Linked DNA regions of Methylomagnum ishizawai. The protein of the gene in region 2 interacts with the protein of the main gene of each other region in a pairwise test. Links are inferred from orthologs where the notes say so. Each region holds a gene or a part of one and is shown on either strand. Other genes may lie near its edges. The genes, in order: ftsB and ftsL.

The links.
Region 1: the proteins of ftsL (region 2) and ftsB interact in binary tests that used the Escherichia coli proteins (3 or more experiments, as listed by UniProt). The link is inferred for Methylomagnum ishizawai from one-to-one orthologs.

Annotation. Positions count from the first base shown.
Region 1 is NZ_FXAM01000001.1:1,595,561-1,598,582, reverse strand. What follows is about bases 194-2,895. They hold ftsB (cell division protein FtsB), read left to right. Parts: upstream 194-1,227; coding sequence 1,228-1,563; downstream 1,564-2,895. Other genes in these bases: truD (tRNA pseudouridine(13) synthase TruD), read left to right, coding at 2,816-2,895; ispF (2-C-methyl-D-erythritol 2,4-cyclodiphosphate synthase), read left to right, coding at 2,334-2,816; ispD (2-C-methyl-D-erythritol 4-phosphate cytidylyltransferase), read left to right, coding at 1,645-2,346; eno (phosphopyruvate hydratase), read left to right, coding at 194-1,204. Outside these bases: more of eno, read left to right, coding at 1-193; more of truD, read left to right, coding at 2,896-3,022. UniProt on the Escherichia coli protein: Essential cell division protein. May link together the upstream cell division proteins, which are predominantly cytoplasmic, with the downstream cell division proteins, which are predominantly periplasmic.
Region 2 is NZ_FXAM01000001.1:621,979-625,227, forward strand. Bases 127-3,055 are described here. They hold ftsL (cell division protein FtsL), read right to left. Parts: upstream 1,756-3,055; coding sequence 1,498-1,755; downstream 127-1,497. Other genes in these bases: B9N93_RS02700 (peptidoglycan D,D-transpeptidase FtsI family protein), read right to left, coding at 127-1,482; rsmH (16S rRNA (cytosine(1402)-N(4))-methyltransferase RsmH), read right to left, coding at 1,752-2,687; mraZ (division/cell wall cluster transcriptional repressor MraZ), read right to left, coding at 2,693-3,055. Also shown: more of B9N93_RS02700, read right to left, coding at 1-126; more of mraZ, read right to left, coding at 3,056-3,151. UniProt on the Escherichia coli protein: Essential cell division protein. May link together the upstream cell division proteins, which are predominantly cytoplasmic, with the downstream cell division proteins, which are predominantly periplasmic.

The DNA.
Region 1 (3,022 bases), 970 kb from region 2 along the record:
CGAATCCGGCGCTATCGGCACCTCCATGGTGCCGTCCGGAGCCTCCACCGGCTCCCGCGAAGCCATCGAACTGCGTGACGGCGACAAAGCCCGTTACCTGGGCAAGGGCGTGACCAAGGCGGTCGCCAACGTCAACGGTGAACTGCGCTCCGCCGTCTTGGGCCTCGACGCCGCCGACCAGGCCGGTCTCGACGCCAAGATGATCGAAGTCGATGGCACCGACAACAAGGGCCGCTTGGGCGCGAACGCCCTGCTCGGCATCTCCCTGGCCTCGGCCCGCGCCGCCGCCACCGAAGCCGGCAAACCCTTGTACGCCCATTTGCACCAGGGTGGCGACTGCGTCCTGCCGGTCCCGATGATGAACATCATCAACGGCGGCGCCCATGCCGACAACAGCGTGGACATGCAGGAGTTCATGATCCTGCCCGTGGGCGCCCCCAATTTCCGCGAAGCCATCCGCTACGGCGCGGAAGTGTTCCACGCCCTCAAGAAGGTGCTGGGCCAGCGCGGCCTCGCCACCGGCGTGGGCGACGAGGGCGGTTTCGCCCCCGACCTGCCGTCCAACGAAGCCGCCATCGAAGTCATCCTGGAAGCCATCGCCAACGCGGGCTACACCGCTGGCAAGGACATCTTCCTGGGGCTGGACTGCGCCGCCTCCGAATTCTACAAGGACGGCGTCTACGACCTCGCCTCCGAGGGCAAGAAGTACTCGTCCGGGGAATTCGCCGACTTCTTCGCCTCCTGGGTCGATAAGTACCCGATCATCAGCATCGAGGACGGCCTGGACGAGAGCGACTGGGCGGGTTGGAAAGTCCTGACCGAGAAACTCGGTTCGCGCATCCAGCTGGTGGGCGACGATTTGTTCGTGACCAACCCGAAAATCCTCAAGGAAGGCATCGACAAGGGCATCGCCAACTCCATCCTGATCAAGGTCAACCAGATCGGCACCTTGACCGAGACCCTGGAAGCCATCGCCATGGCCCAGGCGGCGGGCTACACCACCGTGATGTCGCACCGCTCCGGCGAAACCGAGGACAGCACCATCGCCGACCTCGCCGTCGCCGCCTCCACCGGCCAGATCAAGACCGGCTCCCTGAGCCGTTCCGACCGCATCGCCAAGTACAACCGCCTGCTGAAGATCGAGGCGGAACTGGGCGACAAGGCCGTCTACGCCGGCAAGAGCGCGTTCAAGCGGGCGTTCTAAGCTGAGATAAGGCCGGCACCGGCATGAAAAAGCTCATCATTTTTCTGCTGGTGCTGATCGCCTTGCTGCAATGGCGTTTGTGGTTCGGCGATGGCGGCATCTACGAATTGCACGAACTGCAAGCCCGTATCGAGCAACTCAAGGAGGAAGGCGACAAACTCCACGAGCGCAACGCCGCTCTCGAAGCCGATGTGAACGATTTGAAGGAAGGCACCGACGCCGTCGAGGAACGCGCCCGCCAGGAATTGGGCATGGTCAAGGAAGGCGAGACCTTCGTGCAGGTGTTCGAAAAGCCGCATCCCTTGCCGCCGCCGGAGAAGGCGGGCACCGCGATCAAACCGCCTGGCAAAGGGCGATAACCCGACCCCGTAGGAATGGCCTTCAGGCCGCGATCCAATCGCGTCCCGCAGTTCCCCCACCCTCGCGATGAGTATCCCCGAGTGAACACACCCCGTTTCTGGGCCGTCGTCCCCGCCGCCGGTGTCGGCAAGCGCATGGGCGCGGACGTGCCCAAGCAATATCTCGAAGTCCTGGGCCAACCCGTCCTGCAACACACCCTGGAACGGCTATTGAGCGTCGAAGCCTTTTCCGGCATCGTGGTCGCGCTGGGGCTTGAGGACGGCTATTGGCCCGACCTCCCTTGTTCCACCCACCCCAAAATCCGCCGCGCCCCCGGCGGCAAGGAACGCGCCGATTCGGTGCTGTCGGGACTCCGTAGCTTGGAAAACGAGGCCGATCCCGAGGATTGGGTCTTGGTCCACGACGCCGCCCGGCCCTGCCTCGCCCGAACCGATGTGGAAAAACTGATGGCGACGCTCAAGGACGACCCCGTCGGCGGCATCCTAGGGCTGCCGGTCAGCGATACTTTGAAAAGCGTGGACGCGGGCCAGATCACCAGCACCGTGGACCGCAGCCGGGTCTGGCGGGCGCTGACGCCGCAGATGTTCCGCTACGGCACGCTACGCGGGGCGTTGGAGGAAGCGGCGCTGAACGGCTGGGCCGTCACCGACGAAGCCAGCGCCATCGAACTCAAGGGTTTGCGTCCCAAGCTGGTTGAGGGACGGCCCGACAACCTCAAAATCACCCGGCCCGAGGATTTGCCCCTGGCCGTTTTTTATATGGAGCGGCAATGTTGCGAATAGGCCAGGGCTACGACGCCCACAAATTCAAGGCGGGCGACCACATCGTCATCGGCGGGGTCAAAATCCCCTTCATCCACGGCATGGCGGCGCATTCGGACGGCGATGTGGCCCTGCACGCGCTGTGCGACGCCCTGTTGGGCGCGGCGGCCCTAGGCGATATCGGCAAGCATTTCCCGGACACCGACGCCGCCTACAAAGGCATCGACAGCCGCATCCTGGTCCGCAACGTCATGGCCAAGCTCAAGGAATTGGGCTACGCGGTCGGCAATGTCGATGTCACCCTGGTGGCCCAAGCCCCCAAAATGGCCCCGCATATCCCCAAGATGCGCGAACACATCGCCGCCGACCTCGAAATCGGCGTGGACGCCGTCAATGTCAAGGCCACCACCACCGAAGGCATGGGTTTCGAGGGCCGGGGCGAAGGGATTTCGTCCTATGCCGTGGCCCTGCTGCACAAGGTACCTGTTTGATGGATATTCCCGCCCCCCTGCCCTACGCCCACGGCGGTCCCGTCGGCACCGCCACCCTGAAAGCCGCCCCGGAAGACTTCATCGTCGAGGAAATCCTGGGCTTCGAGCCTTCCGGCACGGGCGAACATGTATTCCTCAAGGTCGAGAAACGCGGCGAGAACACCGAGTATGTCGCCCGCCAACTGGCGCGTCACGCCGGGGTCGGC
Region 2 (3,249 bases):
CTTCACGGTGCCGGTCTTGCCCGAGACCCGGAAGCCGGGGATGGCGGCTTTTTGCGCGGTGCCACCGGTGGAGACCACGCTTTCCAGCATGGTGCGGACCGTGGTGGCGGTTTTGGCGGACATGATGCGGTGGGCTTCCGGCGGGGTGTCGCGTTTGAGCAGGCTGACCATGGGGATCACGCCGTCGTTGGCCAGGGAGGTATAGGCGCGGGCCAGTTGCGCGGTCGAGGTGGACACGCCATAACCGAAGGACAGGGTGGCTTGCTCGAAGGCGTTCCAGCCTTGGTAATCGGCCAAACGGCCATGGGCTTCGCCGGGGAAACCGCTGTCTAAAGGCTGGCCGAAGCCCAGATTGTTATAAAAGGCCCAGAATTTCTTGGGCGGTACGCTGAGTGCGATCTTGGTCACGCCCACGTTGCTGGATTTTTGCAGAATGCCGGTCACGTCCAGGCTGCCATAGCTATGGACATCCTTGACGATGTTGTGGCCGACCCGCAATTGTCCGCCCGCCGTGCTATAGACGGTATTGGGATGGGTCAGGCCGAGTTCCAGGGCGCAGGCCACGGCGAAAGGTTTCATGGTGGAGCCGGGTTCGTACAAATCGGTGATGGCCCGGTTGCGGGAAGGATTGCCCTTGAGCTTGCCCCGGCTGTTGGGGTTGTAGGAGGGCTGGTTGACCATGGCCAGGACTTCGCCGGTCTGGCTGTCCAGCAAGACCAGGGAGCCCGAGCGGGCGCGGTGCTGCATGACCGCTTTTTTCAGCTCGCGGTAGGCCAGATATTGCAGGCGCTCGTCGATGCTCAGGGTCAAATCCTTCCCCGGCACCGGCAGGCGGATGTTTTCCAGGTCTTCGATGATGCGGCGCTTGCCGTCGCGGATGATGCGTTTCGCGCCATCGGTGCCGCGCAACGAGGCGTCGAAGCCGAGTTCCATACCTTCCTGGCCCTTGTCTTCGATATCGGTGAAACCCAGCAGATGGGCGGTTACTTCGCCGGTCGGGTAATAGCGGCGGTATTCGCGCTCGTCGTAAACGCCGGGGATGCCCAGCGCCATGGCTTGATCGACCAGTTCCGGGTTCATGCGCCGCTTGATGTAGGCGAAACCACGGTGGTCGTCCTGGCCGACGCGCTGCTTAATCTCCTTGACCGACATGCCCACCAGATCGGCCAGGGCCTTCAATTGCCCGTGCGCGACCTCGGCCTTGAGGAATTCCTTGGGGTTGATCCAGATCGATTTCACCGGGGTGCTGACCGCCAGCAATTCGCCGTTGCGGTCGATGATGCGGCCCCGGTGGGCGGGCACGGGCAGGATGCCGACATGGCGCAAATCCCCTTGCTGCTTGAGGAACTGCCGGTCCAGCACTTGCAAAAACACCGCCCGCCCGATCAAGACGGTCATGGCGCACAGGATCAGCATCAGCAAAAAACGCCAGCGACCGCTGTAATCGTCTTCTTTCACCACGTTCGGTTGGATGATTCGCATGTCGGCGCGACTCGTCTAAGGGTTGATGTAAAGGGTCGATTCACGGGCGGGCAGCACCATGCCCAGGCGGGCGCGGGCCATTTTCTCGATGCGGCTGTGCTCGGCGAAGGTGTTTTGTTCCAACTGCAATTGGCCCCATTCCTCGTCGTAGGCGTCGAGGGCTTGCTCCAGCCGCTGGACCTCGGCGAACAACATGCGCGAGCGGTATTTCGTGTACACCACGCCCAGGGCGGAGGCCACGGCGACGGCGACCAGTACCAGCAGGGTTCTCATGCGGAAAGCCGCTCGGCGATCCGTAGTACCGCGCTGCGCGCCCTGGGATTTTCGGCGGTTTCCTCGGCGCTGGGTAGGATGGCTTTGCCGATCCGGGCCAGCCGCGGGGCGCGTTCGTCCGGCGCGGGCCAAGGCATCGGCGTGGAGCCGCCATTTCGCGATTCGTCGCGCATGAAGCGCTTCACGATCCGGTCTTCCAAGGAATGAAATGAAATCACCGCCATGCGCCCCCCCGGTCGCAAGATTTCCAAGGCTTGCCGCAAACCCGCTTCGAGTTCTTCGAGTTCATGGTTGATATGAATCCTGATGGCTTGGAAGCTCCGGGTCGCCGGGTGTTTGCCCTTTTCACGGGTCGGCGCGGCGGCGGCGATCAGGCCGGCCAGTTCCGCCGTGGTCGAGAGCGGCTGATTGGAACGCCGCGCCACGATGGCCTGGGCGATACGCCGGGCATAGCGTTCTTCGCCGTAATCCCGCAACACCCGTATCAGTTCGTTCTCGGAGACATCGGCCAGCCATTCGGCGGCGGTGATGCCCCGGCCCGTGTCCATCCGCATATCGAGCGGGCCATCACGCATGAAGCTGAAGCCCCGCCCGGCCTCGTCGAGTTGGGGCGAGGACACCCCTAGGTCCATGAGGACACCCGCCACTTGTCCAAGACGGCCCCGCTCCGCGATGAATGCCGCGAGTTGGGCGAAACTGCCATGGACCAATTCCAAGCGCGGATCGGCCCGCAAGGCCAGGGCTTCGGACGAAGCCAGCGCGTCCGGGTCTTTGTCCAACGCGAGCAGGCGGTCTTGGTCGCCGAGCCGCGCCAGGAGCGCCGTCGTATGGCCGCCACGCCCGAAGGTGCCGTCGACGAAGTAGCCGCCGCGCTCCGGGGCCAGCCCCGCCACGGCTTCCCGCAACATCACCGGCCTGTGCGGCGCATCCATGGCGCTCACAAGGACAAGGTGCCGAGTTCGGGCGGCAAATCCGCGTTGTCGCCGAGCCGTTCCGTCTCGATCCATTCGTCGCGGCTGCGGTTCCAGGTGTCCTCGTCCCATAGCTCGAATTTGTTGCCCTGGCCGATCAGGGCGACGCGCTTTTCGAGCAGGGCGAACCTACGCAAAGGTTCCGGGATCAAGCACCGCCCTTGGCTATCCAGTTGGCACTCGGCGGCGTGGCCGATCAGTAAGCGTTGCAATCGTTTGGCCTGTTGGTTCAAGGCGGGGAGTTGGACGAGCTTGCGTTCGATGTCTTCGAATTCCGGGAGGGGGTAGAGCAACAGGCACTTATCCAGGCCGACTGTGATGACTAATTGGTTGTCGCAGCATTCGTCCAATTCGGCCCGGTAACGGGTGGGGACGGCCAAGCGCCCCTTGTCGTCCAGGTGGATGGAACTGACGCCACGAAACAAAAAACCCCCTTATCGCCATCCAGCCCCATTTTTCTTCACTTTTCGCCACTCGCACGGGAATATAGAAACCTACCGCAGGCAAGTCAAGACGATGTATG